2 regions of the Hominilimicola fabiformis genome follow, and region 1 is predicted to be linked to the other one. Evidence: predicted binding sites of a transcription regulator. Region 1 holds the regulator's gene; the other holds the start of a gene.

Region 1 (16,320 bases):
TCATTTTATCATCTCCTCAAATTCATCTTCACTGATAACCGTTACACCCAAGCTGTTTGCCTTGTCAAGTTTACTTCCTGCGTCTTCACCGGCAAGAACATATGTTGTTTTCTTTGATACACTTGATGATGTTTTACCGCCGTAATTTTCTATTATTTTTCCTGCCTCACTTCGCTTATATTTAGAAAGTGTTCCTGTCAGAACAAATGTCATACCCTCAAAACGTCTGTCGATAATAGAATCTTCACTATCGTCTATACAGTTTACACCCGCTTTTTCAAGCTTATCAATAAAAGCGATTGACTGCTCTTGCATAAAAAATTCAACAACCGATTGTGCCATTTTACCGCCTATATCGGCTATTTCGGTAAGTTCTTCAACAGACGCATTTCTCAAATTATCAAGAGTTTTATATTTTGCCGATAAAATCTTTGCAGCTTTTTCACCTATATGACGAATACCGAAAGCATTTATCAGTCTGTATAATGGGTTTGTTTTTGACTTTTCAAGAGCGTTTATAAGATTTTGTGCTGATTTTTCACCCATTTTATCCATTTCGGCTATATCTTCGGCTTTTACATAATACAAATCGGCGGCGGTTTCGATTAAATCTTTTTCTATCATTTGTTCAATGATAGACGGACCAAGACCGTCAATGTCCATTGCATTTCGAGACACAAAGTGAATTATATTTCTAAGTCGCTGTGCCGGGCAATTCACACCTGTGCAACGATATGCCGCCTCGCCTTCTTCACGCACGATTAAAGCACCGCATTCAAGACAATGTGTAGGCATTTCAAATTCTTTTTCACTGCCGTCACGATTTTCTTTTATAACTTCAACGACAGCCGGAATTATATCGCCTGCCTTTTGAATAATAACGGTATCGCCTATTCTGATATCCTTTTCACGTATAAAGTCAAGATTGTGAAGTGTCGCTCTTGATACATTTGAGCCTGCAATGTGGACTGTATCAAGTATTGCAAGAGGTGTAAGAACACCTGTTCTTCCGACTTGAACTTTAATATCTCTTATAACCGTTTGCTGTTTCTCGGCGGGATATTTATATGCAATAGACCAACGAGGGAATTTTGCGGTATCTCCGAGCATTTCTCTTGCGGTCAATTCATTTACCTTAATTACCGCACCGTCTATATCAAAATATAGGTTACCTCTCTCCTCACCTATTTCCAATATTCTCTCATATGCCTTTTCTATAGATGAATACGATTTTTTATCAAGAATAGTTTTAAATCCCTGTTCTTTCAAAAATTCAAGGCCTTCAATATGTGTTGAAATTTCTTTACCTTGTATTTGCTGAATATTAAAAACAAATATGTCAAGATTACGTTTTGCGGCTATTTTGGGATCAAGCTGTCTTAGTGAGCCTGCCGCTGCATTACGCGGATTTGCAAAAAGCGGTTGTTCGCTCGCCTCTAAAATATCGTTTATTTTATTAAAGTTATCTCTTGACAAAAATACTTCTCCTCTTACCTCAAGAAAAGGTATATCGTCTTTTAAGGTAAGAGGTATGCTCTTAATTGTTTTCAGATTTTCCGTAACATCCTCACCGTTAATACCGTCACCGCGCGTCGAACCTCTTGTAAATTCACCGTCTACATATTCAAGAGAAACAGATAAGCCGTCAATTTTCTGCTCAACAACGTAATTTACATCATGTACAACGGCTCTTACACGTCTGTCAAAGTCAAGTATTTCTTCTTTTGAAAATGCCTTTTGCTGACTTAACATAGGCACGTCGTGATGAACTTCACCAAAACTTTTAACAGCTTCTCCGCCTACTCTTACTGTAGGTGAATTTTTCTTTTTATATTCGGGATATTTTTCTTCAAGCTGTTCAAGTTCTACAAGCATTTTATCAAACGCAAAATCAGAAATTTCGGGAGCATCATCAACATAATACTTGTGGTTATGATAATTAAGTTCATTTGTCAATTCTTCAATACGTTTTTCAATATCGTTCATTAATAAAATTCCTTTCTATTCGACTGATGCAGTCATTCCACCATTTCCGTAATAAGTCGGTGTGTCACCTACAATAATCGTTTCATTTAAAAGCACTGATGTTTCCACAGTGTCGGATTGTGCAAACATCATTCCCACGAATGACATTTTCATAGATACGTCTAAATACAATTTATGCTTTACCTGATTAATACCGACAGAGTCAAAACTCTCTTTAAAATCAGCATTTACAATACTGACCGGATATATTCGTATCGGCACTTTAGGACCGAGTCCGGCAAGAAAATATAAATTACTGCAGCTTCCGAGCGGTACATATACCGTATCGCTTTTATGTGAATCAATATTTTTCTGCATTGACTGTATTATTGCCGATTTTAAGCGATTGATCTTTGCGGTATCCGTTTCGATTGCCTTTATATTTTCGGAGGAATTCTCCATAATTTTTGCAAGGCTTTGGTATTCTTCTTTAACAAATACATCATCTACTGCACTGTTTACAACCTCATTTGCAATGTTATTTGAATACACCTTTGCATATTCGATAAAAGACGGTTGCAATTTTGTGAATATAAGCCATATAAGAAAAATCAAAAAAAACAGTGTAAAAAATATTCCTACACCTTTTAAACTTCTGTTTCTTGTTCGTGAAAGTCCAAGCCTCATATAAATCCCTCCCCGACACTGTATAGTATGTCGGGGAGCAAATTTACGTTACATTAACAATTATATTCTCTTTGTGTCGATTTCTTCTTTAACTGCTTTGATAAATTCATCTATTGCCATAGCACCCTTGTCGCCCTCTTTTCTTGAACGAACAGATACAGTGTTATTTTCAATATCCTTATCACCGACAACAAGCATATAAGGTACTTTTTCAAGCTGTGCCTCACGAAGTTTATAACCAAGTTTTTCACTTCTGTCATCAACTTCTACACGCAAAATACCGTTTGCCTCAAGCTGTTTCTTAATTTCATATACATAATCCAGATGTCTGTCCGCAATAGGCAAAAGCTTGATTTGTACAGGAGCAAGCCATACCGGGAATGCACCTGCATACTTTTCGATAAGAAGTGCAAGTGTTCTTTCGTAACAACCGATTGATGTCCTGTGAATAATATACGGATTTTTCTTAGTACCGTCTTTATCAACGTATTCCATACCGAATTTTTCGGCAAGCATTTGGTCGATTTGGATTGTTACAAGAGTATCTTCCTTACCGTGTACATTCTTAATTTGAATATCAAGTTTCGGGCCGTAGAATGCAGCCTCACCGACACCGACTTTATAATCAATGTTAAGATCTTTCAAGATTTTCTCCATCGTATCTTGTGCTTCGTTCCACTGTTCTTCTGTACCGATATACTTTTCTCTGTCGTCAGGATCCCATTGCGAGAAACGATATGAAACGTCTTCAATTAATCCAAGAGTTGTAAGCATATAGTTTGTAAGTTCAAGACAACCCTTAAATTCTTCTTCAAGCTGTTCAGGTGTACACATCAAGTGTCCCTCTGAAATTGTGAACTGACGTACACGGATTAGTCCGTGCATTTCACCCGACGCCTCATTTCTGAAAAGTGTCGATGTTTCATTAAGTCTCATAGGCAAATCTCTGTATGAACGACCTCTGTTTAAAAACGCTTGATACTGGAACGGACAAGTCATCGGACGAAGTGCAAATACTTCCTTATCCTTTTCTTCATCGCCAAGTACGAACATACCTTCTTTATAGTGATCCCAGTGACCTGAAATTTTATACAAGTCGCTCTTTGCCATTAGAGGTGTCTTTGTAAGCTGCCAACCACGCTTTTGTTCTTCATCTTCAACCCATCTTTGAAGTAATTGAATTACTCTTGCACCCTTTGGAAGCATAATAGGAAGACCTTGACCGATATAATCAACTGTTGTAAACAATTCAAGTTCACGTCCAAGCTTATTATGGTCACGTTTTTTTGCCTCTTCAAGCTGTTCAAGATGTGCCTCAAGGTCGGCTTTATTTAGGAAAGCAGTACCGTAAATACGTTGTAACATCTTGTTTTTCTCATTACCTCTCCAATATGCGCCTGTTGCACTTAGAAGTTTGTATGCTTTAACCTTGCTTGTGTAATTTACGTGAGGTCCTGCACATAGGTCAACAAAATCGCCTTGCTTATAGAAAGAAATTGTAGCATCTTCAGGTAAATCGTTAATCAATTCAACTTTGTATGGCTCATCTTTCATTAATTCAAGAGCCTCTGCTCTCGGCAATTCAAATCTTTCGATCTTAAGGTTTTCTTTAGCGATTTTTTTCATTTCTTTTTCAAGAGCTTCTAAATCCTCAGGGGTGAAAGTATGCTCCGTATCAAAATCATAGTAAAAACCGTCATCAATAGCCGGACCGATAGCAAGTTTTGTATCCGGATAAAGTCTTTTTACAGCCTGTGCAAGCATATGCGAGGCTGAATGTCTTAGTGTTTGTAGTTCATTCATTTCCATTTTTATTAGTCCTTTCTTTTTATAAACTAAAAACACCCCTAAAGTACGGATAATATCCATACCTTAGGGGTGCATAAATATACACGGTTCCACCCTAATTACAGCATATAATGCTGTCACTTAGTTCGTCCTTGTTTCGTAAGGAATACGGCAAAACTTACTTAATATAAATTGTTCAGTCCGCAGCTCCGAAGTGGTATTCACATCAAGCCCATCAAAGAACGCTTACAGCCCATGACGTTCTCTCTCTTGTGACTTTTGCTTAATGCTACTGTCTTCATCTACGCTTTAAAATTATTCTAACACTCTTTTTTTATTTTGTCAAGGTTTTATTCGAGCATTTTCTTTAAATATTTTCCGGTATAAGATTTTTCGACTTTTGCAACATGCTCAGGTGTACCTGACGCAATCACGGTACCGCCGTTATCGCCGCCCTCAGGTCCCATATCAATGATATAGTCTGCGGTTTTTATAACGTCAAGGTTATGTTCGATTACAACAACGGTATTACCACCCTCAACAAGTTTATCAAGCACTTCCGTAAGTTTGTGAACGTCAGCAGTATGAAGTCCTGTTGTAGGCTCGTCAAGAATATAAATCGTCTTCCCTGTACTTCTCTTTGAAAGCTCCGTTGCAAGTTTAACACGTTGTGCTTCACCGCCTGACAAAGTTGTTGAGCTTTGACCGAGTTTGATATATCCAAGACCGACTTCCTGTAAAGTTTCAAGTTTTCTCTTTATCTTCGGAATGTTTCCAAAAAATTCAACACCCTCATCAACCGTCATTTCAAGCACTTCATAAATATTTTTGCCCTTGTATTTAACTTCAAGAGTTTCTCTGTTATATCTCTTACCCTTACATACCTCGCAAGGAACAAATATATCCGCCAGGAAGTGCATTTCTATCTTCTTTATACCGTCACCGCTACAAGCTTCACAACGTCCGCCTTTTACGTTAAAGCTAAAACGTCCTGATTTATAACCACGCACTTTTGCCTCATTTGTAGATGCAAAGACTTCACGAATATCACCGAAAACATTTGTATATGTTGCCGGATTTGAACGTGGTGTTCTTCCAATCGGTGACTGGTTTATATCAATGATTTTGTCAAGCTGTTCTATGCCCTTTATCTCTTTATGTGCGCCGGCATGAGTTCTTGCACGATTTAAAACGTGAGCAAGTTTTTTGTAAAGTATTTCATTTACCAATGACGACTTACCCGAACCCGAAACACCTGTGACACAAGTCATAACACCTGTCGGTATTTTTACATTGATGTTTTTAAGATTATTTTCTTTTGCACCACGCACTTCAATCCAACCCGTCGGTTTTCTGCGTTCCTTAGGTACTTCAATTTTAAGTTCACCGCTAAGATATTTACCCGTTATTGAACGAGGTGATTTAATCAAATCTTCAACGGTACCCTCTCCTACGAGTTCACCGCCGTTTACACCTGCTCCCGGACCGATGTCAACAATATAATCTGCGGCATACATTGTATCGGTGTCGTGTTCAACAACGATTACCGTATTACCCAAATCACGAAGATGTTTAAGTGTTTCGATAAGTCTGTCATTGTCACGTTGATGAAGTCCGATACTCGGCTCGTCAAGAATATACAACACTCCCATAAGTCCCGAGCCTATTTGAGTTGCAAGACGTATTCTCTGTGCCTCACCGCCCGACAAAGTCCCTGCCGAACGTGACAATGAAAGATAATCAAGACCTACGTCAAGCAAGAATTTAAGTCTTGCCTTGATTTCTTTCAAAATCTGTTCGCCAATCATTTTTTCACGGTCGGTAAGCTCCAATGAATTTACAAAATCCATTTCTTTTTGGATAGACATAGTTGTAAATTCATATATATTAACTCCGTTAATTGTAACCGCAAGCACTTCATCATTAAGTCTTGCACCGTGACATTTCGGACAAGTTACGTCATTGACGTAACGTTCAATGTCGTTCTTTACATAATCGTATGTGTTGGCATTATAACGTCTTTCAAGGTTTGTTATAACGCCTTCAAACGGTGCACTGTATTTACCGCTGCCGTAACTGCGTTCATAATTCATAGGAATGTTTGTATCGCCTGTTCCGTAAAGAATAATGTTTTGTATATCTTTCGGCAAATCTTTATACGGTGTATTTACATCAAATCCGTAGTAATCTGCAAGGGCTGTAAAATACATATAAGCCATCGAATCTTTTTTATTTGCATTTGCCCAGCCTGTCGCTGAAATAGCACCGTTTATTATACTTAAATTTTCGTCTGCTATAACAAGGTCGGGGTCGATTTTAGACAACGCACCCAAACCGTCACAATTATCACACGCACCGTATGGATTATTGAAAGAAAACAATCTCGGAGTAAGCTCCTGCAAACTGATACCGCAATCATCACACGCAAAATTCTGACTGAAAGACATAATCTCTCCGCCGATAACCTCGACAAGCACAACATCACCTGTCAATGCAATGGCTGTTTCAAGTGAATCGGTAAGTCTCTGAACAATATTTTCACGAATAATCAATCTGTCTATGATAATTTCTATGTTGTGCTTTTGCGTTTTCTTTAACTCTATCGGCTCACTTAAATCATATTGTTCACCGTCGGCCTTTACACGCACATATCCGCTTTTTCTTGCATTTTCAAATACTTTTTTTTGCTCACCTTTTTTACCGCGTATAACAGGCGCAAGAATTTGAATTTTTGTACCTTCGCCCAATGACATAACTTTGTCAACAATTTGGTCTATACTCTGTCTTTGAACCTCTTTACCGCATTTAGGGCAATGCGGTATACCGATTCGGGCATACAAAAGTCTTAAATAATCGTATATTTCGGTAACTGTACCGACTGTTGAACGTGGATTTTTTGATGTTGTTTTTTGGTCGATGCTGATTGCAGGCGACAAACCGTCAATATAATCTACATCTGGCTTTTCCATTTGACCGAGAAACATTCTTGCATATGACGACAGTGACTCTACGTATCTTCTTTGTCCCTCTGCATAAATTGTATCAAACGCCAAAGATGATTTACCGGAGCCCGAAAGCCCCGTAAGTACGACAAGCTTTTCTCGTGGTATTTTTACATCGATATTTTTAAGATTATGCTCTCTTGCACCTTTAATTATAATATCCTTTTCCATTGATTTACCTCTGTTTTACTGTAAATAGCACGTTCCGCATTCTTTATATCTCTGCTGAACGTCCTTTCTTTCATCCATAGCAATTTTAAAATCTTCCATCATTGATTGAGCAAATATTTTTTCGATCAGCGGATGTTCGGAATAAATTAAAGTCGCTTGATTTATCACTTCAATTCTTTCCGATTCGCCGAATTCACGAATGTCGATTATCTCAACATTTTTGTTTGTAACCTCTTTTATTTGCTGTTCTACATTATATATTTCCTGCATTTTTATATTTCTATCACAAAAACATATAAAATCAAGTAGATTATCGTTTTCAATCATATATATAACAGGAGTGAGAATATTTTTTGAAATTATCTTAACAAGCTTATTTTTAAGCTCATAATCCATTTTATTCACTCATTTCTTTTTCTAATTTTCGTATTCTGTCACGCAAAGCCGCGGCTTCTTCAAATTCAAGATTTTCAGCCGCTTTAATCATCTTAGCCTGAAGCTCGGCAATGGTCTTTTCGTAATTTATGATATTTTCTTCTGCGGTTTCGGTATCGTCCTCAATAGGCTTTAATGATTCTATAATATCTCTGATGTCTTTCTTAATTGTCTTTGGTATTATGCCGTGTTCTTCATTAAACTTCTGCTGAATACCTCGACGTCTGTCTGTTTCGTCAATCGCCTTTTTCATTGATTTTGTAACCGTATCGGCATACATAATAACTTGTCCCTCACTGTTACGCGCGGCACGACCGATAGTCTGAATAAGTGACATTTCACTTCTTAAGAAACCTTCTTTATCCGCGTCAAGTATCGCAACAAGTGCAACTTCGGGTATATCAAGTCCTTCTCTTAAAAGGTTAATTCCGACAAGTACATCAAATTCACCCATACGCAAATCTTTGATAATTTCCGCACGTTCGATTGTCGATATATCGGAGTGCATATAACGAACTTTAATACCTACACCGGTAAGATAATCGGTCAAATCCTCCGCCATACGTTTTGTAAGCGTTGTCACAAGCGTTCTAAAACCTTGTTCGGTACGCTTATTAATTTCACCGATAAGGTCATCAATTTGATTTTCGGTAGGTTTAATTGTTATTTTAGGGTCAAGAAGTCCTGTCGGTCTGATAACCTGTTCCGCAACAACCGTTGAATGTTCTTTTTCATAATCTGACGGTGTCGCGCTTGTGAATATTACCTGATTTAATCTATCTTCAAATTCTTCAAATTTCAAAGGTCTGTTATCAGCCGCACTCGGCAAACGGAAACCATATTTAATAAGCGTTTCCTTTCTGGCTCTGTCACCGTTATACATCGCACGCACCTGCGGTATTGTAACGTGTGACTCGTCTATAATCATAAGATAATCGTCAGGAAAATAGTCAAGCAACGTATACGGTGCACTTCCCGGAGCACGACCGCTTATATGTCTTGAATAGTTTTCTATACCTTGACAAAATCCTATTTCCTGCATCATTTCTATATCGTACATTGTACGCTGTTCAATTCTTTGTGCCTCGATAAGTAAATCACGTTCTTTGAAATACTTAACCTGTTCACGCATTTCAGCCTCTATTCCTGCAAGTGCCGCAATCATTTTTTCGTTGGTTGTAACATAGTGAGAGGCCGGAGATATAACTGCGTGTTGCCTTACACCTACAATTTCACCTGTAACTACGTTTACTTCGCAAATACGTTCTATTTCGTCGCCGAAAAACTCGACACGAATAGCGTTTTCACCGTTATTGGACGGAAATATTTCCACCACGTCACCTCTGACGCGAAACTTGTTTCTGACAAAGTTAATATCATTTCTTTCATATTGCATTGAAACAAGTTTTTTTAGAAGCTCATCTCTGTCTTTTACCATTCCTACACGCAAAGAAAGCATAAGATTTTTATAATCTTCAGGATCGCCCAAACCGTATATGCAAGATACACTTGCTACGATTATAACGTCCTTTCTTTCAAGCAAAGCAAATGTGGCACTGTGACGTAGTTTATCTATTTCATCATTGGTCAGTGAATTTTTCTCGATAAACGTATCGGTTTGCGGAATATATGCCTCTGGTTGATAATAATCGTAATACGACACGAAAAATTCAACACAGTTATTTGGAAAAAATTCTTTAAATTCACTGCAAAGCTGTGCGGCAAGGGTTTTATTATGAGCAAGTACAATGGTAGGTTTGTTCACTTGTGCAATGACATTTGCCATAGTGAAAGTTTTTCCCGAACCTGTTACACCGAGCAAAGTTTGGCATTTCTCGCCTTTTTTTATTCCGTCAACAAGTGTTTGAATTGCCTGCGGCTGATCTCCTTGTGGTTTAAATTCAGAAACAAGTTCAAATTTATCCATACAGCTCCCCTTCTTACTGGTTATTTCCTTAGATTTTTAACAAGTATATTTATTCTTCTTGCATTTATCGACGTATATTGTTCAACATTATTTCTGACTGCAAGCTGAATATTTTTACATACAGAAAAAATATCACAGCCATATTGTAAAATGACTGTCATATCTATATGTACACCGTGTCCTGTTTTTCTTAGGTTTATATTTTGCACCTTAATTAGTCCATTGATCTTTTGTGCCTCATGTATTGCTATTGAATTTATAACGTTATCTGAGATAATATAGTCACCCATATAACTGAATGTGGGTCTGACAATTGATTTATCAGCCTCGGCGGTTGTTATTTCCGAATCAAGATTTTTTTGAAATCTTCTTAACGGATGCAAGAAATATCCTGAAAATTCCTTCTTTATTTCAAATGTCGGAACAGGAATAACGTGTTTCCCTTCAACTGTACGCATTCTAAGTGCCATATTCATTTCTTCGGGTGTTGCAACATCCTCTATTCTTATAATTTGTTCAACCTCATGAACACCGATATTTTTAGCAATTTTATTTACCATTCCGTCAGATGTACCCAAAATCATAAGGCACTTAATCTTATTCCTTTTAAGAACTTTTTTTATTTCATTTACCTGCGACGGATTCATAAAAAGTGCGTGTTTAACAGACGCAATTTTTGTCGGTTCTTTTTTGGCAGATGTGCCGGCTATAACTTTTCCATGAGAAATAAGCAAGCCGTCATCAATTATAGCGTCAGCTCCGTATTGTTGCGAAACCATAACACTTCTGTAACTCTTTCCTGTTCCACTCGGACCTACAAATGCGATAACTCTCATAATTATAACACCTTAATTCTGATTTTGCTTGATTTTGTATGACAATGTCATAAGCGGATCTGAAAGGTGAACGTTTTCCACCGCTACGTCCTTATCGAATTTAAGTTCGGTATACGAAAAGTTCATAAGACCTTTAACTCCGCAATTAACTAATTTTTCAGCCGTTTCCATTACTGCCGCTTTCGGTACGGTAAGAATTCCGATGTCAACTCTATGCGAATTCAAAAATTCCTCAAGCTTATCTATTGACATAACTTCTATACCATTGATTTTTGTACCAATTATATTAATGTCATTATCAAAAATGCCTACAAGTTTAAAGCCTCTTTTTTCAAACGTATCGTGACTTGCCAATGCTCTGCCGAGATTACCGGCTCCGACTATAACAGTAGTATCTCCGTCATTAAGTCCTAATATGTCACCGATTTCGTTATAAAGATGTTCGACATTATAGCCGTATCCCTGCTGACCGAAACCGCCGAAATAGTTAAAATCCTGTCTGATTTGTGATGCAGTCACGTTCATTTTTACGCTAAGTGCATTTGAGGAAATACGCTTTATATCCTGCTTTAAAAGTTCGCCCAAATATCTGTAATAGCGTGGCAGACGTTTAACTACGACCGTAGGAACTTTCTTTTCATTTTCACTCATGTCCTCTAAACCCCTTGTTAATTATATAACATTTATTATATCACACTCATTTCGTTTTGTATAGTCTTTTTAAATGTATTTTTTTGTATTTTGACATTTTACACATATAAAAAAATGTCACAACAAGCCGATACTGACTTATTGTGACATTAGTTACTTAAATTAAATCATTAAGTTTTATCCATTTTTCAAGAGAATCTTTCCACTGTGCAACGTGCGGTATACTGTCTGCCAAGCCCAAGCCGTGAGAACCGATTGGGTATATGTGCATTTCATACGAAACTTGCACTTTGCTTAGTGCGTCGGCGTACATCAAAGAATTTTCTACCGGTACTGCCTGGTCTGATGATGTATGCCATATAAATGTAGGCGGTGTATTAGGTGTGACGTGTTTATAAAGCGACATAAGCTCTTTATCAGAATGTAATGCTCTTTCACCTATCAAGTTTTTTCTTGAACCGTCATGTCTGTATTCGAACATATCTATTACAGGGTAACACAAAATTGTCGCATCAGGCTTACAGCTTTCTTTATCTATTTCATCTGTATCTTCATACATTTTTTTATCGTAATGAACCGAAACCGACGCTGCCAAATGTCCGCCGGCACTTGAACCCATAACGGCAATTTTATCTTTATCAATGCCATACTTATCCGCATAGTATCTGACATATTTAACCGCACGCATTGCGTCGCTTATCTCAGCCGGGTGCTTGTACGGTGCAACTCTGTATTCAACCACAAATGCAGTAAGACCGATTGACTGCAACCACTTAGCATATGCAGTACCTTCGTGGTCGGCTCTTATTACATAGCCACCACCCGGAAAAATAATAACAGCACCTTTTGAATTTGCAGGATATGCCGTTATAGTCGGTTTTCTTGCCGCTGTTTCATCAGCCTCTATAAATTCTTCGTTCCAATAAGGAATCACGTCATTCCATAAATTCTCCATAATTAATCTCCTTGCTTTTCCGGATTTTCAACATAAGTATTGAATAAATCCATAAATTCATTAAGCTTACTTTTCTTGATTGTAAATTCTGTTTTACCGTTGCGGATTAAAGCACAGTACAAATCATCAATACTCTTAAATTCGATTTCTGTATCAGAACTGCTCTTGATACCTTTATATTTTATTTTCATAACGGTATCGCCGAGTGTTTCGTCTTTATATACTCCGTCAACCGCCAAACCGACAATGCTCTTGTATATTGCTTGTGTTATCTTTGTATCAACCTTTTGACCGTCAAGCACAAAAGTCATATCCGAATCGTTATGAGTTATGTCAATCGTATGTTCTGCTCCGTTATACTCTACCGTTACACTCTTAACTTCCGAAATATCAACAAGTGCCTGCAATTTACTTACAATGTTGTATGACGAGTCATTCGCAAAAGATATAATGTCCGATGAAACTTTAAATACCTGTTCCTTATATTTTACATAAGTCATATCACCTTCTGTGCGACCTATTGTAAGTGTTTCGGTATATTCTTCGCCGTATTTGCCTGTTGAATTGTCGTAAGGCTTAACGGTTATCATTAAAACAGGCGACTTTTCACTGAAACCGCCGTCAGCATTTTCAATCGGTGTAGTAAGTGAAATTTCCTCTATAGGAGCAAGTATTTTGTTATCGATATAGTCATCATTGGCACCACTCTGATACGGCTGTACCATTTCCCATACATTATTTGTGTTGTTATTTATATTGCTTAATATTCTGATTTCAATAGTTTCATCACTGCGGACAATTTTAATGTCATTAATATTGTCAATATTAATGTTGAAACGATTGAATTCTTTATAATAGCTGATAGGCTTTTTTAAAGTATCAACTTTAAAATCATACATTGTATAGACAGTATTATCGCCGTCTTTCATCACAAAATATTCTCCGAGTGTCGGACTCAAATCGCCGATAATCATTTTATCAATCTGACCGTTTTTCTTTTCAACTGTAACAGTGACTTGCGGATTGTCAAGTCCGTATTGTGATAAATCAACCGGATTTTCTTCAATCTTGTTTTTTGATGACAATGTTGAAATTGTACCGACAAGCGCACCGGCTTTTGAAGAATCTATTTCAGACGCATCCATATCATTTACGGACCATTCCGAATCGCCTATACTTTTTACCGTAATTGTACCGTTTTCACTCTCTGCCTTTACAGATAAAATATCGGTTGTATCAGCTGAATAGATACTGTATAAATCATCGGTTGTATCAACATTATTATCTTTTGACGTGTCAATATTACTTATAACAATCGTTCCGACAATAAGCACTATAATCACTGACGCGGCTATAATTATGCTTTTCGTTGTTTTACTCATAGATTTCTCCTTTTTATCCAAATTACAAGTCCGATTATTAATACGGTAATCGGTATTATAATTACAACAAATGCAAAAATAATTTTTTGACCTAAATCAGATAATGTAATAACATTGTTTACAAGTGTTTTTTCATCTACAGTAAAGCTTTCTTCGTTACCTATCATAAAGTTGGTCAAATTCATAAAATAATCATAGTTTGCAAGTCCGTAATTATTTGTAAGTGTTGTTTCGTCTATGGTTAAAAGCATAGTATTTCCCGATACATAAACCGATGAGGCGTGTTTGGCATCTACCGAAAGTTCGCTGACCGGATATTCACCGTCCTGCTCGCCGCCTACTTTTGAAACATTTTCATAATTTGAAGTCGTGTATGCTTTTTCTGAACTTGTCAAAACAGGTGTAACAGATATATCGCCATTTGATTCAAATTCTTGAGTTATCAATCTTGAATATGGGAAATATGCCAAAGTTCTTTGATTGTCTATTATACTGTCGGTAAATTCATATGATTTTACATTCGGCACGACAAGACTCATCGAACTTCCGCTCAACGAAACGGATTTTGATGTGTCTGTTTCAATTACAAGGTTATCGCTTACACCTATGCCCCATGATGATTTTAGATAGTCATACAAGTTAGTAAGATTTTTTGAATCGACATCAAGATAAACTTGTATATTACCGCCTTTTTGCAAATAAGAATCAAGTTTTGTGATTTCTTCTTTTGAAAAATCGGCCGTCGGTTTTGCAACAATCAACATATTTGCGTCTGACGGTATATCATCGGTCAATGTATTAACTTCTCCGACTTCAAAGTTTTCTGATTCAAGTTTAGTTTTTGCACCGTCAACAGCTATCTCATTATGTCCTTTTATTAGGTATGCCTTTTGTTGTGTTTCGCTTGATACATACTTTAATGCCGAAGTTATTTTATTTTCAACATTAAGTGATGTATACTGTCCTGTTTGTGCATTTACCCCGTACAATTCAGTCATAGTATATGTTTTAAACTTATCTCCGCCGTCAACAATGACAGAATTTGATTGCAGACTTTTGCCGTCAGTAACGTATTTCTTGCCAAAAGTCGGGTTAGATGTCATGTTAATATTTGTAACATTGATATTTTTATTTGCGGCGGCATATTTATCAAGCACCGTACGAATATTTCCGTCTTGTTCCGATTCACCGGCAAGAATATATATATCAACAGGAGTATCATAATTTTTAAGATACTCTTTTGTTTTATCTGAAAGTTCGTACATTTTATTTGACGTAAGGTCGATTTTTAAAGGTAATTTGTTGTTAAGCACGCTGACAAATACGTTTACAACAATAACCAAAACAACCGCTATTGCAATAGCAACGGAAGATACAAATTTATATTTTTTTACGTTATTCATTACATATCCTCCTATCTCATTCTGCGTCTTTCAAATACCATAACGGTAAAGAATAAGAACAGACCGGTGATGCTTAAATAATAAATTATCGGTTCAAAGTTAAGGATTCCGAGAGTAAAATCCGAAAATCTTTGTACAGGCGATAACCACAAAAGAATTTTTACAATTATTTCGTTTGAAACGTTTGACGCAACCGAGCCTAAAAGCAATGTAAAAATCAATACACCGTAAGTGGCAACTGCAGCGACAATCTGACTTTCCGTAATAGATGACATAAACGCACCGATAGCAAGTATTGCCGAACATAGCAGTATAAAGCCGACATAACAGCTTATTGTTTCCGCAATCGGCAAATTACCCGTAAACGCTAATATAACAGGATAAATAAGTGTTATAAGCACACCTACCATAAATATTCCAAATGCCGCAAGATACTTACCGAAAACTATTTCTTTTGTAGATATAGGTGCGGTCAGTAATAATTGGTCTGTCTTTTGCTTTCTGTCCTCTGAGAACAATCTCATTGTCAATAACGGCAACAAGAACAACGCCCAGTTATTGACGATTGAAAAGAAATTAGTCATTCTTGCAGTCATAAATCTGATATTTACAACATAGAACATTACTCCTGTTAAAAGAAGAAAAATAGTTAAAAATACATAACCGAGCATTGATGTAAAATACGAATTGAATTCTCTGTTAAATATCGCTTTCATTTGTATTTTCCTCCTTTTCTGACGTATTGTCAGTAAGTTTTAAGAATATATCCTCCAAAGACGGCTCGATTTCTTTTTGCATTAATATCGGTATTTCATTTTCCGCGAATGCAAAGAACATTTTTTTCTTTTCTTCTGCCGCCATTGCGTTATCAAATTCAAAATCATACGAATCATTTTCAGATGAAACACAGGTTACATTTGATATGCCGTCAAATGAATTTAGGATATTTTCGGCTTTTTTCCTATCGCCTGATATTCTGAACAACATTTTTTTATTATCACCAAGCTTATCCGAAAGATTTTTCGGTGTATCTTCTGCAACAAATTTGCCTTTATTTATAATAATTACTCTGTCACAGACTGCACTTATTTCGCTTAATATATGCGAACTTAAAATTA
Region 2 (16,320 bases), on a different contig from region 1:
CGGTGCAACGCGGTAATGAGGTGTATATTCCGAACGGTGATTTTGTTATCGAAAGCGGAGATAAACTTCACATAACCGCATCTCACAGAGATGTTGCGAAATTTATGCATGAGATAGGTGTTATAAACACAAAGGTTAAAACCGCAATTATAATCGGCGGCGGAAGAATATCGTTTTATCTTGCGAAACAGCTTCTTGAAAGCGGCATAAGGGTTAAAATTATAGAACACAATATGAACAGATGCAAGGAATTGACCGAGCATTTGCCGAAAGCGGATATTGTGTGTGCCGACGGAACAGATAAGCACGTTCTTGCACAAGAGGGCATTGACAGAGTTGATTCGCTTGTTGCACTGACGGGTATTGACGAAGAAAATATGATTATATCAATGTATTCGCAGTCAAGATTTGTCGATAAGATTGTAACAAAGGTAAACCGTCTTTCATTTGCGGAGCTTATGGAAAACACAGGCGTGTACAGTATCGTTACGCCTAAAAATATAACCGCGAATATTATAATCGGTTATGCAAGAGCTATGAAATCGGCAAAGGATACGGAAATGAGAACTCTTTACCGAATAGTAAACAATAAAGCTGAAGCTATGGAATTCAGAGTTACAAGAGAATCCGAGCTTACTTCAAAGTCACTTTCACAGATTAAGATGAAACGTAATGCTTTGATTGCAGCAATTCTCAGAAATAACAAGATTATGCTGCCGGACGGTGAAAGTAAACTTGAAGTCGGTGATACTGTTGTGATTGTGACAACACATCATATTACCACACTCGGCGATATACTTGCATAGCGGTTACGAAAGGAAAAGATATGAATTATAGGATGATAGCATATTCCGTAGGACGAATACTTGTAGCTGTTGCGGCAACAATGCTTGCACCTTTGGGATTGTCTTTGCTTTACGGTGAGTCAATAGCTTTGGCGTATGTAATACCGATAGTAATATCCGTATTAATCGGACTTTGTGTATCTGCAAAAGCGCCGAAAAATAAAAGCCTTTACGGACGTGACGGAATGTTTATCGTTGCGATAGGATGGATTGTAATATCAATAATCGGTTGTCTGCCGTTTTATATCAGCGGTCAGATACCGAGTTTTGTGGACAGTTTTTTTGAAACGGTGTCAGGTTTTACAACAACCGGTTCATCTATACTTACAAATGTCGAGGCACTTGACAAGAGCTTGCTTTTTTGGCGAAGTTTTACTCATTGGCTCGGCGGTATGGGTGTACTTGCGTTTGCAATGGCGATTTTTTCGTCAAAGGATACAAGAACAACTCATATGATGAGAGCGGAAATGCCGGGACCTGTTGTAGGCAAACTTGCAAGCAGATGGCAGTTTTCGCTTAGAATACTTTACGGAATATATATAGCGCTTACGGTCATTGAATTTGTGCTTTTGCTGTTCGGCGGTATGCCTGTATTTGACAGCTTGCTCCATACGTTCGGCACAGCCGGTACAGGAGGCTTCGGAATAAAGAATAGTTCCGTTGCGTATTATAACAGTGCATATATCGATTATGTTATCGGTATATTTATGATGTTGTTCGGATTGAATTTTAACGTGTATTTCTTGATAATTGCAAGAAAATTCTCACAGATAAAGAGTAATGATGAAGTTAAGTGGTATATAGGAATGATGATAGGTGCAGCGGTAATTATTGCGCTTAATATTATGCCTATGTATCACGGATTTGGCAGAGCGTTCAGATATTCATTCTTCCAAGTGTCGTCAATTATGACAACGACGGGATATTCAACTGCCGACTTTGTGCGTTGGCCTATGCTTTCGCAGATTATACTTGTATTATTGATGGTAGTCGGCGCGTGTGCAGGCTCAACAAGCGGCGGTATGAAAGTTACAAGATTTATTATACTTATGAAAACAGCCACTCACTCAATAAAAAAAGCGGTAAGTCCGCGAAGTGTATTTTCGGTTAAGGTTGACGGCAAAACGGTTGAAAAGAATATCGTAAACGGTGTGTTGGGATATTTCGTTGTATATATGTTGTTTGCGGCTGTGTCAATTCTTCTTATCAGCTTTGATAATAAGGACTTTACAACAACGGTTACTGCCGTAATTGCGACAATGAACAACATTGGTCCGGGATTGGGATTGGTAGGCCCGACAGGAAGTTTTGCCGATTTCTCGGCATTGTCAAAAATAGTGATGTCAATAGGTATGCTTGTAGGCAGACTTGAATTTTATCCGATACTTATATTGTTTTCGCCGTATGCGTGGAAACGAACTTAAAGAGTCTGACGACAGCTCCGAAAATTACATCGGAAGATGTGATTTTTGAGTATTTTTTGGAGAAAGCAAATAAATTATGAATATTATCAGAAAAATTTTATTTCACAAAAGAATAAATACGGCAAGGCGTATTTCGTTTGGATTTGCGTTGATTATCCTTGTAGGAGCATTGCTTTTAATGTTGCCGATTTCATCTAAAGAAAGAGTTGTGACGCCGTTTTTGTCGGCATTGTTTACAACAACGTCCGCAACTTGCGTAACAGGGCTTACGCTTATAAATGTCGGTGCATATTTCAGCTTGTTCGGACAAGCTGTGATACTATTTTTAATTCAGCTCGGCGGTTTGGGATTTATGACGATACTTTGTATTGTGTTTATAGTTTCAAACCGACAAATCGGACTTAGAAACAGAATGCTTATAGCACAGACAATGGGTACGGAAAGCCTTGAGGGAATAGTCAAACTTGCAAAGCACGTTTTGCATATAACGGGAATTATAGAATTGTTGGGCGCGATAGTGCTTTCAATACGTTTTGTACCGAAATACGGATTTTTTAAAGGAATGTGGTTTAGTATATTTCATTCCGTATCGGCATTTTGCAATGCGGGATTTGATATAATCGGTGACGGAAAAAGTATGCTTTCATACAGACACGATCCGCTTGTACTTTGTACGCTTGCGATACTTGTTGCCATAGGCGGATTGGGTTTTATTGTGTGGGAGGATATTATCGCAAAAAAATCGTGGAAAAAACTTAACGTGTATTCAAAAGTAATAATTTTGGCACAGATATTTTTTATTGTCGTGGGTACATTTGTGTATTTCATTCTTGAATACGGCAACATAAATACAATCGGTGCTGAAAGTGTCGGTCAGAAAATATTGGCGTCATTCTTTCAGTCGGTCACAACAAGAACGGCCGGATTTGACGCACTTATACAGAATAATTTAACCGACTTGTCAAAGGCTTGGGGAACGGTGCTTATGATGATAGGCGGCGCTTCAGGCTCGACTGCGGGCGGCGTAAAGCTCGGAACGGCTGTACTTGTAATAATGACTTTGATTTCCGTATTGCGTGGCAAATCTGATGTTGTTATTCACGGCAGAAGAGTTGCTCACACGACTATTCTTCAAGCAATGGCATTGCTTGTATTGTGGCTTGTGCTTGTTGTGGGCGGTTCGGTGCTTATAAGTTATATTGATAATCAAGATTTGATAAATTCGATATACGAAGTGGCGTCGGCATACAGTACGGTCGGTCTTTCGGTCGGTGTATCGGGGAGCGCGTCCACATTTACAAAGATTTTGCTTATTGTATATATGTTCTTCGGCAGAGTGGGCATTATGACGATAAGCGTTGTGTTTATGACTCGCATCAGAAAAACTAATGATATAAGGTATCCGGAATGTAATTTCATTGTCGGATAGCAGAAAGGCTAAGGATTTGTTATGAAAACTTTTACAGTAATAGGATTGGGCAGATTCGGAACATCTGTTGCAACTCAACTTTTTAATATGGGTTATGAAGTGCTTGCGATAGACAAAAATATGGATAAAATAAACGCTATTGCAAATTTGGTAACAAGAGCGGCTTGTACCGATGCAAAAGACGAAAGCTTGTTAAAACAACTTGGAGTGAAAAACTCGGATTGTGCAATCGTGTGTATCGGCGGTGACGATATAACGGACAGCGTACTTACAACTCTTGCACTAAAAGATATGGGAGTTAAGCAGGTTGTCTGTAAAGCAAAGGATAATATGCACAAAACCGTACTGAAAAAAGTCGGTGCGGATAATGTTATAATTCCCGAACAGGAGGCAGGCGTTAAAGCCGCAATAGAACTTGTTTCGGACAGATTGTTTGATATAATCGAATTGTCGGACGAATACAGTATTGTGGACGCTGTTGTACCGAACACATGGATAGGCAAGAGCATTATGGAATTGTCTGTTCGTAAAAAATATAACGTAAATATTGTTGCGATAAAGAGTAATAACGGCGGTAAGGTGAATATTTCACCTGAACCCGAATACAAATTTAAAGATACCGATATTGTTGTGCTTGTAGGAGATACCGAGTCGATAAACAGATTGGAAAGTATATAAAAGACTGTATATAAAAAGTATTGCTGAAAATGCAATACTTTTTTTGTTTGTTTTAAATAAGAAAGTAATGAATTATATATGAAAAACTTACAAAGAATAAAAATATCAAAAAAACTATTGACAAAAGTTTAACAATCTCGTATAATAGTGTTGTAAAGATTGATAAATAAATAACGATAAAAATTTATCAATCTAAATAAACAAAGTCAATAATAAAAATTCGGAAGATTTCATACTATGTCAAAACAGAGTCTTCTGTAAAAACATCTTATCAGCCTACAATAAGATGTAAAGAAAAACTAACAACCCGTAGGCAGAAAGGCTATGGAATTATTATGGCAGAGATTAACGTAAATGAAATGATTGACGGCTACGTTGCAAAAGCACAAAAAGCTTTGAACGAATTTATGGCACTTAATCAAGAACAGATTGACGCAATCGTAAAGGCAATGACTCTTGCAGGTCTTGACAAGCATATGGAGCTTGCAAAGATGGCTGTTGAGGAAACAGGCAGAGGCGTGTATGAGGACAAAATAACAAAGAATATGTTTGCAACAGAATATGTTTATCATTCAATCAAGAATGAAAAAACAGTCGGCGTTATTGCTGAAAACGACCTTGAAGATTACGAAATTATAGCAGAGCCTGTAGGCGTTGTATGTGGTGTTACACCTGTTACAAACCCTACATCGACAACAATGTTTAAGTCTTTGATTTCCGTTAAGTCAAGAAACCCTATTATTTTCGGTTTTCACCCGGGTGCTCAAAAATGCAGTGCGGCGGCTGCCAAGATAGTTCTTGACGCGGCAGTTGCGGCAGGTGCGCCTGAAAACTGTATACAGTGGATTGAATACCCATCAATCGAGGCAACAAACGCACTTATGAATCATCCGGGTGTTGCAACAGTTCTTGCAACAGGCGGCAGCGGAATGGTTAAGGCGGCATACTCAACAGGTAAGCCTGCACTTGGCGTCGGTCCGGGTAACGTACCTTGCTACATTCATAAGAGTGCTGACCTTGAACAAGCGGTTAACGACCTTATCCTTTCAAAAACATTCGACAACGGTATGATTTGTGCGTCTGAACAAGCCGCAATCGTAGATAAGGCAATCGCACCAAAATTTGAAAAACTTATGAAGAAATACGGCTGCTACTTTGCAAAGCCTGATGAAATTAAAAAGCTTAGTGATTACTGCATCGACAGTGAAAAGGGTGCTGTAAACCCTGTAATTGTAGGTAAGCCTGCAACATGGATTGCGGAGCAAGCGGGAGTGAAAGTTCCTGAGGGTACGAAAATTCTTCTTGCAAAACTTGACGGCGTAGGTCCTGAATATCCACTTTCAAGAGAAAAGTTGAGTCCGGTACTTGCATACTTTATCGTTGATTCAACAGAAGAAGGAATCGACAGAGCAGAAGAAATGGTTATGTTCCACGGTATGGGACACTCGGCTGTTATTCACGCAAATGATGAAGATGTAATTCAAAAGTATGCTGCAACAATGAAAGCAAGCCGTCTTATCGTAAATTCACCGTCATCACACGGTGCAATCGGTGACATTTATAATACAAATATGCCGTCACTTACACTTGGTTGCGGTAGCTACGGCGGTAACAGTGTCAGCGGTAACGTTACAACGGTGAACCTTATAAATCAGAAGAGAGTGGCTAAGAGGAGAGTAAATATGCAGTGGTTTAAAGTTCCGGATAAGATTTATTTTGAGCATAATTCAATTCAGTACCTTGAAAAAATGCCGAATATCACTCGTGCATTTATCGTAACAGACCCGGGTATGGTTTCTCTTGGTTATGTGGATAAGATTTTGTATTACCTAAGAAAGAGAACGGAGCACGTTCATTGTGAAATTTTCTCAGATGTAGAGCCTGACCCGTCAATCGAAACAGTAAAACGCGGTGCACAGATGATGGACGAATTTAAGCCAGACGTAATTATCGCACTTGGCGGAGGCAGTGCAATGGACGCCGCAAAAGGTATGTGGCTGTTCTATGAACACCCTGATGTAGACTTTAATTCACTTAGACTTCGTTTCCTTGATATAAGAAAACGTGCGTTTAAGTTCCCTAAGATGGGTAATAAGGCACAACTTGTAGCTATTCCGACAACTTCCGGTACAGGTAGTGAAGTAACAAGTTTTGCGGTTATTTCGGATAAGAAGAATAATATGAAATATCCTCTTGCAGACTACGAACTAACACCGAATATTGCGATTATCGACCCGCAGTTTGTAATGTCACTTCCGAAATCAGCAACTGCCGACACAGGTCTTGACGTGCTTACACACGCACTTGAGGCATATGTATCTGTAATGGCGTCGGATTACACAGACGGTCTTGCAATGAAAGCTATTCAGCTTGTATTCAAGTATCTTCCGAGAGCATACAAGAACGGTGCTGAGGACGCAGAGGCAAGAGAAAAAATGCACAATGCAAGTTGTATGGCAGGTATGGCATTTACAAACGCATTCTTGGGACTAAATCACTCAATCGCTCATAAAATCGGCGGTGAGTATCACGTTCCTCACGGCAGAGCAAATGCAGTATTGTTGCCGCACGTAATTAAGTATAATGCGTCAATACCTTCAAAGTTTGTGTCATTCCCTAAGTATAAGAAGTTCATCGCAGATGAAAAGTATGCTGAAATCGCAGCATTCTTGGGACTTCCTGCAAAAACAACAGAGGAGGGCGTACAGAGCCTTATAAATGCGGTTATAGACCTTATGAAAGAAGTTAATGAGCCGTTGTCATTCTCTGAATGCGGAATTGATGAAGAAACTTATATGAGAAATGTTCCTGACATTGCAAACAAGGCTTTTGAGGATCAGTGTACAACTGCAAATCCGAAGTTGCCGCTTGTTAAGGAAATTGAACAGATTATGATAGACGCTTATAAAGGTGTAAACTAATTGTTGAAATTTATCGGAAATAGGTATATAATTGATTTCGGAATATAAAGTTCTGTATTCCATAATCAATCAACGGGGGGTTACCGAAAGGTAGCCCCTTTTCCTTTTTACTCAAAATAACGTAATGTCAGAATTTGTTGTGAAACGAAAAAATAATGAAAATGTCATATAAAAGCACTCATTTTATGTTATAATATAAATAATTAATTTAATCGGCATATAATAAATTAGGAAGGAGCGATTTTAAAATGGAAGAAGTATTTGATAAAATAAAGGAACACGCAAACAAAGCTAAGGACAGCGCGGTGCAGGTGACAAAAACAGTCATTGAGAAAACAAACAACATAGTAAACCAAACAAAATTAAAGTTTTCAATAAGCGAAACGAAAAGCAAAATTAAGGACATCTATACCGAAATCGGTAAGTCTGTATATGAAAATTATAAATCAACAGGCGAAGTGATTGACGATATGGAAGAAAAGTTCGGTAAAATCGACGCTATGACGGAGGAAGTTAACGAGCTTAAAGAACAGCTTTATCAGCTTAAAGAAAACGTAAAGTGTCCGAAATGCGGTGCGTATAATCATTCTGATGATGTGTACTGCTCAAAGTGCGGTGAAAGAATTTACAACGTAAATTCAGACGATACAGACAGTTATGACGATGATGAAGTTGTTATAATAAATGCTAAAAAACCTGAAACAGAAGAGGATTAATTATATGTCCGGTAGATTTGATAAGTTTTTTGATTATGCCTATGAAAAGGGCAGAGATATTGCTAAGAAATTTCACGGAAATAAGGGTGACAAGATGGATAAAAAGGGAATGAACATAGAATCATATGACGGTCAGGACGCTTTTTACACAGGCACTGACGAGGAATATGAAGAATTTTTGAAAAATGTCGATGTAAAAACAGATAATGATGCCGACGCAGAGCCTGTTGAAAACACTCAAAGAATTAATTTGAACGAAACGATTAATATTCAAAGTGTTATCGATAAATTCAAGAAAAAAGCCGGTGACATTGAAAACGGTGCAAGAAAGTTTAAAGACACGGTTGTAAGCAAGGTTGATGAATTTAAAGCTAAAAAAGAAGCCGAAAATACAACTGAGGCTGAAAACGAAAAAGAAGAAAAAAAGAAAGATAATTCTTTTGAAAAGGTTGTAAAAACGGCAGAGGATATTAAGGAAGATATTAAAAATGCCGTTGACGAAAGCGGTATAAAGGAAAAAGTTAAGAATACCGTTAAAAATTCGGTTGAAAAGATTGACAATAAGCTTGATAACATTCGCGAAAGCGTTGTTTCTGTATCTGAAATGTCAGACAGATTTGATGATGTTGAAAGCAAAATTCAAAATGTGTCAGAGGATATTGACGGCTTGAAATCGAAGATTAAAGATATTTCGGAAAAGTTGAATATTATTGATGTTCAAGATAACGAAAGAATGAAAGAACATAAGGATAATTATTCCGAGATTAAAAATTCGGTTGATGAAATAGCGAAAAGTGTTTCGGAAGTTAAACAAGCATTTAATTCGATTTCAAAACTTAATGACAGTGTGTTCGATTTGAAGAATACACAACTTAATACAAAAAATACAATTTCAGAACTTGAATCGAGTTTTGTAAAACTTAAAAAGAAATGCGTTCTCGGTGTAACCGTGCTTAGCATTTTAAGTGCGATTGTGATTGTGCTTGAAGTTGTATTAATGCTTTCATAAAATAGAATGATACCTGAAAAGATCATAAGTAAATTATGGTCTTTTTTGATAGAAAAATTATGGTCTTTTTGTAAACAATTTTTTAAATCTATTGACATAAACGTCAATAAGGAATATACTAATATGTGTTGTATGTGTTAAACATATAACGAATATAACGACTTATCTGCCCGCTGATAAGCGTTAGAATATAATAATTGTGGGCAGAAAGGCTATGGAATATAATTATGAATTTTGGCAGATTTGGAAAAATAGCAAGTGTATCATTGATTGGTGCAATGCTGCTTGCAGGTTGTTCGGGAAACGGTCAAACTGTTATGAAAATAGGCGATACCAATATTACGGAAGGTGCGGTTAATTTCTTTGCAAATTACGGAATGGGTACAGAGGACGTAGACGCCGCAGTTGATAATCTAAAGAAAGAATATCTTCTAAAAGAAGTTGCAAAGGCAATGGATATAACTCTAACCGACGATGAGGCTAAACAAGTTAAAAGCACTATTTCAAATTTTAAGGCTCAACAGGGCGGTAAAAAAGCCGGCGATAAGTTGCTTAAAAAGTACGGTGTTGATGATGATATAATTGAAACAATTATTTCGGCATCAACATATTCACAGCAGGTAATGGATCAGCTTGACGTTGCAGAACCGACAGATGATGAAGTTAAGCAGTATTTCGTAGATAATTATTTAAGAGCAAAGCATATTCTTATTTCAACAAAGGATATGACGACAGGTGCAGATCTTGATGAAGACAAGCTTGCAGAGGCTGAAAAGAAAGCAAACGAAATTCTTGAAAGAGCAAAGAACGGTGAAGATTTCGATGCACTTATAAAGGAATACAATGAAGACCCGGGTATGGAATCAAATCAAGACGGATACTTCTTTACAGACGGTGAAATGGTTTCTGAATTTGAAGATGCGACAAAGTCAATCGAGCCGGGCGAAATTACAATGTGTAAATCAGATTACGGTTATCACATCATAAAAAGATTACCGATAGACGAATCGGATTCAAAGTTCGGTGAGTATTTGGAAAACAATAAATCAGCAGTTCAGTCGGCAGTTACTTCAAAGAAACAAGAAGAGGCTCTTGAAAAGAAAGCTGAAGAATTGGGTATCAAGGTAGAGGTAAACCAAGATAAGATTGATAAAATGGTTATTCAGCCAAAGGATACGCCGGAACTTACAACAGAGGCGGAACCTACAACAGAGGCTAAATAAAATGACAAATCAAGCAAGTCTGTTATAAAAACAGACTTGCTTTTTTAATCTTTTTTCGTACAAAAGTCTTGACTAATGTCAAAAAGTATGGTATAATTCCATATGTTGTTGACAAGTATGCCGATGTGGCGGAACTGGCAGACGCCCGGGACTTAAAATCCCGTGGGAAGAAATTCCCGTACCGGTTCGACCCCGGTCATCGGCACCAAATGACTTAGAACTTTGTTCTAAGTCATTTTTTGTTGAAAAAATATAATATTAATTAGTGAAATAATATTGTAATACAAAACAAAATATGATAAAATAAAACTGATGGGCGGTATTTCGGAAGAAAATTGCACCTGACATTTAGTGCGTTGCGGTGATATTATCGGAGGTGATAATATAAACGCAATAGGATTTATCGGAGCGGGAAAATGCGGTATGAGTCTGGCTTACTATTTCAGAAGCAAGGGCGTAAATGTAATCGGTTTCTCGTCACGAAGTAACAATACGGAAGATTTTGAGCTTTACAGCCGTGAAAAGCTTATAAATAATAGTGACATAATTTTTATAACTACAAATGATGATAATATCCAAACGATTTGGAACAAAATCAAGGATATGAATTTAAAAGAGAAAATTATATGTCATTGCAGCGGCTCTGTGTCAAGTGAAATTTTTAAAGGTGCAGACAGTGAAAATGTTTGCAGTGTTCATCCGATGCTGGCATTTAACAGCAAGCATACGTCATTAAATGCAATATCAAACGCTTTTTTTACTGTCGAAGGCGGCGGAAAAGCAGTTGATACTGTTTCAGAAATTCTTTCATTATGCGGTAACAGATTTAAGATTATTACACCGGAAAATAAAGCCAAATACCATGCGGCGGCGTGTTTTGCGTCAAATTTTGTCGTATCGGTTTGCTATAAGGCAACGGAGCTTTTACAGGAGTGCGGTTTTTCAAAGTCGGAAAGCGAGAGTGCACTGTCAACACTGATGAAGTGCAATATGGACAATATACTTAAAGTCGGTTGTGAAAAAGCAATCACAGGACCTGCGGCAAGAGGGGACATGGCGACTGTTGAAAAACATATTGAAGTGCTTGATGAAAGAACAAGAGAGTTATACAAAGAACTGACAAATGTTATATTTGATATGAAAAACGGAGGAATAGAATGAAAAACACAACAGTAACCTTTAAAAATAAGAAAACTGACGGTGAAAAAATTACAATGCTTACAGCTTATGATTACACAACGGCAAAACTTGAGGACGAGGCAGGCGTTGATTCAATACTTGTAGGCGATTCGCTTGGTATGGTTATTATGGGATATGACAGTACATTGTCTGTGACAATGGAAGATATGATACATCACAGTAAAATCGTTGCAAGAGGTGCAAAAAATGCACTTGTCGTAACAGATATGCCGTTTATGTCGTATCAAACATCTGTGTATGACGCAGTTGTGAACGCAGGCAGACTCATAAAAGAAGGTCATGCCGATGCGGTTAAACTTGAGGGCGGAGTTAAATTTGAGGAACATATAAGAAAAATCGTAGACGCGTCTATTCCTGTTGTCGGTCATATCGGAATGACGCCTCAATCGGTCAACTCGTTCGGCGGCTTTAAGGTTCAGGGCAAAAATATAGATGACGCAAAACGAATTATAGATGATGCAAAAGCGGTTGAAAGAGCCGGCGCATTTGCGGTTGTTTTGGAATGTGTACCGACACCGCTTGCAACATACATAACGGAAATTCTTTCAATTCCTACAATAGGAATCGGTGCGGGCAACGGCTGTGACGGTCAAGTGCTTGTATATCAGGATATGCTTGGAATGTATTCCGATTTTACACCGAAGTTTGTAAAGAAATACGGTGAATTGGGCGAGAGTATGAAAAATTGCTTTAAGCAATATTGCAGCGAAGTGAAAAACGGTACATTCCCAAAAGAGGAAAATTCGTTTAAAATGAGTGAAGAAGTTATGAAACAAATAACGGAGGAAGAATAAAATGCAGATAGTAAAAACAATAGATGAAGTAAGGAAAACAGTTAAAGCATGGAAAAAAGAAGGGCTTACGGTTGGTCTTGTCCCTACAATGGGTTATCTTCACGAAGGACATAAAAGCCTTATAGAGCGCGCGGTAAAGGAAAATGACAGAGTTGTTGTAAGCGATTTTGTAAATCCTACACAGTTCGGTCCTAACGAGGATTTTGAAAGTTATCCGAGAGATATTAATGCGGACGCGAAACTTTGCGAAAGTGCGGGTGCGTCAATTATATTTAATCCTGAAGCTGATGAAATGTATGACAATGCACTTACATTTGTTGATATGAACAAGATTACAAAGGTACTTTGCGGTAAAACAAGACCTATTCATTTTTCCGGTGTGTGTACTGTTGTAAGTAAGCTGTTCAATATCGTTCAGCCTGACAGAGCGTATTTCGGTCAAAAGGACGCGCAACAGTTGTGCGTAATAAAGAAGATGGTTAAGGACTTGAACTTTGATATTGAAATAGTCGGTTGTCCTATAATTCGTGAAAATGACGGCTTGGCAAAGAGTTCAAGAAACACATATCTAAACGCAGACGAACGCAAGGCGGCACTATGCCTTTCACGTTCGCTTGAAATCGGCAAGAAGATGATTGCAGACGGCGAAACAGACGTAAAGACAATTATTTTGGCAATCAAAGCGGAGATTGGAAAAGAACCTCTTGCAAAGATTGACTATGTGGAAATGGTTGACTTCAATCAGCTTGAAACACTTGAAAAAGTACAAAAGCCGCTCCTTTGTGCAATGGCGGTATATATAGGAAAAACACGTTTAATAGATAATTTTATAATGGAGTAAGGAGAAAATAAGCAATGGAATTAACAATGCTTAAAGGTAAGATACATCGTGCAACTGTTACACAGGCAGAACTTGATTATGTCGGAAGTATAACGATTGATACGGCACTTTTGAAAGCGTCCGGTATACTTGAATATGAAAAGGTGCAGATAGTTGACGTAAACAACGGTCAGCGCTTTGAAACGTATACAATAGCCGGAGAAGAAAATTCGGGCGTTATATGCCTTAACGGTGCGGCGGCAAGGTGTGTTCAAAAGGGTGATAAAGTTATTATTATGGCATACTGCAATATGACGGCGGACGAGGCAAAAGAACACAGACCGACAGTTGTATTTGTTGACGACAACAATAAGGTGTCGCAAATCACGCAGTATGAAAAACACGGAGAAATAAAGTAATCTTTGCATAATTGGAGGGATATATATGAATTTGCATACATTTATAAAGAAGTCAAAGGATTATATTTCCTGTTTCGTAAAATACGGTGCGGCGGTAATTGTCGCACCTTTTGCGAAAAATAAAGAAAAGTATAAGGATTTATGGCTTATAGCGGAGCGTGGAATTGACGCAAGGGATAATGCGTATTATTTGTTCAAGTACATTACCGCAAATCATCCCGAAATCAATATTGCTTACGCAATAACGAAAGATTCCGCTGACAGAGAACGTGTGGAAAAACTCGGCAGAATTATAAATCATAACAGTTTTGAACATTACATTTCGCTTGTGCTGTCAAAAGTAAAAATCAGTACACATATTATGGGTTACACACCGTATATAGATTTTTTTGTTAAGGCTGATAAAAAAGGTATTATAAAGGGCAAAAAGATATTTTTACAGCACGGTATCATCAAGGATAACCTTACATATTTGTATAACAATAATGTGAATTTGGATTTGTTTGTGTGTTCGGCAAAGCCTGAATACGAGTATGTCAATAGTTTGTACGGATATAAGGATAACGTTGTGCAAATGCTTGGTTTGTGCCGTTATGACGCACTGTATAAAAATGAACAGCCGACCAAAAAAGTTTTGCTTATGCCGACTTGGCGATACAATCTTCAAGGGGCTGACAAAAAAGAATTTGTAAAAAGCGAATATTACAAGGTGTATTCAAATTTTCTTGCAAATGAAAAATTGAAAAACGTTCTTGAAAAATACAATTATGAATTGCTTTTCTATCCTCATATTGAGTTTCAGAGATTTATTGATACATTTAAAGGCGGCGAGCGAGTTAAGATTGTTACGTTCAATGACAGTACGGTGCAAAATTTACTTATTAAATCGGACGTTCTTATAACCGATTTTTCAAGCGTGTTTTTTGATTACGGATATATGGAAAAACCTATGATTTTCTATCAGTTTGACAAAGAGTCATTCAGACAACAGCATTACGAAGAAGGTTATTTTGACTATGACCGTGACGGTTTCGGTGAAATTTTGTATGATGAAAATGACGTTATAGACGAACTTGACAGAATACTTGAAAACGGTTGCGTGCTTGATGATAAGTACAGAAAAAGAATTGATAAATTCTTTACACTTAGAGATGAAAATAATTCACAGCGAAATTTTGAGGCTATAAAAGAAATTTGCGACAGAGGTTGAGTATGAAAAAAGTAAGTATCATAATTCCCGTATACAATATGGAAGATTGGGTTGAAAGCGGAATTAAGTGTATAACGGAACAGACATATGAAAATCTTGAAATTATAATAATTGATGATGGTTCAAAAGACGGAAGTTATATGAAATGCCTTGCCGAGGCGGATAAGGACAGACGTATTGCGGTATTCGGCAAAAACAACGAAGGACCAGGTGCGGCAAGAAATCTTGCACTGAGAAAGGCAACGGGCGATTATATATATTTTTTTGATATAGACGATTATCTTGAAAAAAATGCGATAGAAAAATTTGTTCATTATATGGAAAATGAAAATACCGACCTTGTTGTATGCAGTTTTTCTATGTTTGACGGTGAAAAGGTTTTCCGCACTGTCAAAAAGGCTGACGGACTTAAACGTACAGGCGGAGATGCACGAAAAGATTATTATGAGCATATGTTTATGTACGGCGAACGCGGTATTCAAGGGGCGGCTTGGTTTAAGCTGTACAAGACCGATATAATCAGAAAAAACGGCATTGAGTTTCCTAAGCTCAGAAAGAGTGAGGACGATGTTTTTGTCGCAAGGTATGTAAACTGTATAGACAGTTTTTATATGACAGGCGATGTGCTTTGCAGATACTATGTAAACTCATATAAAAGATTTTGGGATAAGTATCGCTTTGATATTTTTGATACGTCAAGACAGTCTACAATGTACGTTAAGGACATTGTTTTAAGTTGGAACAGAAATAACAAAGATGTTTTGCAGAGAATTTATGACGATTATTTTCATAAAACATTCGGAAGTTTCTGCTTTTTGTTTAATCCGAACTTGAAATTAAACCGCAAGGCAAGGTATGCGAGGTTAAAAGAAATAACGGATATTTTTATGGACGATATATCTTGTGACGGTATAGAAATAAACCATCCGATTTTTAAGTGTATGAAAAAGAAAAATTACAGAGCGATTTATGTAAGAATTGTGCTTCATATTTGGAAACATAAATTCGACTGAATTTGACACAAGCTATTGACTAAAGAATAAAACAGTGGTACTATTTTATAGTGCCACTTTATTGATGTATAAATTAAGGGGAGAGAATTTTGAATCAGAAAGAACGTCTTGAAATGATCAGAAGAAAGCGTTTGCGTGAACAACGCAGACGTAAAATTTTAATTCGCAGAGTGTTTGTATTTGCAGTTGCAATTATAATTGCAGCTCTTGTTATATTCGCAATTAAAGGGTGCGTGTCGTCCGTATCGCAAAGGGCTGAGCAGAAAAGACAGGAGGAGCTTGCGGCTATGTCAACGCAGACGCCGACAACTGCACCGGCACAAAAATCAAATTCATCGGATATTGACCAAAATTATTATCAAAATTCGGCGTTCATCGGTAATTCGTTCGTAGACGGAATGATGAATTACAGCCTTGTAGAAGGTGTGGATTATTTTGCGAGAATCGGTTTGAATGTCAATGACGCAATGACGAAATCCACGTCAACGGGTACAGTGCCTGTTATCGAAGAACTTAACAACGGCAAGCAGTACAATAAAATATTTATGATATTCGGTGAAAACGAACTTGGTTGGGCTAATTCGGATACATTTGTAGAGCAGTACGGTGCACTTATTGA

The links. The regulator Rex, encoded in region 1, represses fermentation and respiration genes when NADH is low (regulators of the CRP and FNR family bind a similar motif). The targets are predictions, from matches to a motif close to ATTGTTAANNNNTTAACAAT.
Region 2: adhE (bifunctional acetaldehyde-CoA/alcohol dehydrogenase) is a predicted target of Rex. The motif match lies at 4,493-4,512, and genes of this name have one in related genera.

What each region holds. Positions count from the first base shown of each region.
Region 1 covers NZ_JAJEQM010000007.1:111,041-127,360, reverse strand. Annotated here, with positions in the region: gene LKE05_RS06625 (M20 metallopeptidase family protein) at 1-4, opposite strand, end outside; gene ligA (NAD-dependent DNA ligase LigA) at 1-1,986, opposite strand; gene yunB (sporulation protein YunB) at 2,002-2,652, opposite strand; gene thrS (threonine--tRNA ligase) at 2,713-4,461, opposite strand; T-box leader at 4,524-4,754, opposite strand; gene uvrA (excinuclease ABC subunit UvrA) at 4,791-7,613, opposite strand; gene LKE05_RS06600 (hypothetical protein) at 7,629-8,009, opposite strand; gene uvrB (excinuclease ABC subunit UvrB) at 8,011-9,975, opposite strand; gene LKE05_RS06590 (Asp23/Gls24 family envelope stress response protein) at 9,996-10,811, opposite strand; gene LKE05_RS06585 (redox-sensing transcriptional repressor Rex) at 10,824-11,462, opposite strand; gene LKE05_RS06580 (alpha/beta hydrolase) at 11,620-12,417, opposite strand; gene LKE05_RS06575 (DUF4340 domain-containing protein) at 12,420-13,799, opposite strand; gene LKE05_RS06570 (GldG family protein) at 13,796-15,202, opposite strand; gene LKE05_RS06565 (ABC-2 transporter permease) at 15,214-15,918, opposite strand; gene LKE05_RS06560 (ABC transporter ATP-binding protein) at 15,902-16,320, opposite strand, start outside.
Region 2 covers NZ_JAJEQM010000005.1:61,365-77,684, forward strand. Annotated here, with positions in the region: gene trkA (Trk system potassium transporter TrkA) at 1-806, shown strand, start outside; gene LKE05_RS04735 (TrkH family potassium uptake protein) at 827-2,269, shown strand; gene LKE05_RS04740 (TrkH family potassium uptake protein) at 2,346-3,698, shown strand; gene LKE05_RS04745 (potassium channel family protein) at 3,720-4,376, shown strand; gene adhE (bifunctional acetaldehyde-CoA/alcohol dehydrogenase) at 4,712-7,297, shown strand; gene LKE05_RS04755 (zinc ribbon domain-containing protein) at 7,546-8,013, shown strand; gene LKE05_RS04760 (hypothetical protein) at 8,018-9,022, shown strand; gene LKE05_RS04765 (foldase protein PrsA) at 9,250-10,245, shown strand; tRNA gene LKE05_RS04770 (tRNA-Leu) at 10,365-10,453, shown strand; gene LKE05_RS04775 (Rossmann-like and DUF2520 domain-containing protein) at 10,597-11,406, shown strand; gene panB (3-methyl-2-oxobutanoate hydroxymethyltransferase) at 11,403-12,239, shown strand; gene panC (pantoate--beta-alanine ligase) at 12,241-13,080, shown strand; gene panD (aspartate 1-decarboxylase) at 13,095-13,478, shown strand; gene LKE05_RS04795 (CDP-glycerol glycerophosphotransferase family protein) at 13,504-14,688, shown strand; gene LKE05_RS04800 (glycosyltransferase family 2 protein) at 14,691-15,701, shown strand; gene LKE05_RS04805 (GDSL-type esterase/lipase family protein) at 15,791-16,320, shown strand, end outside.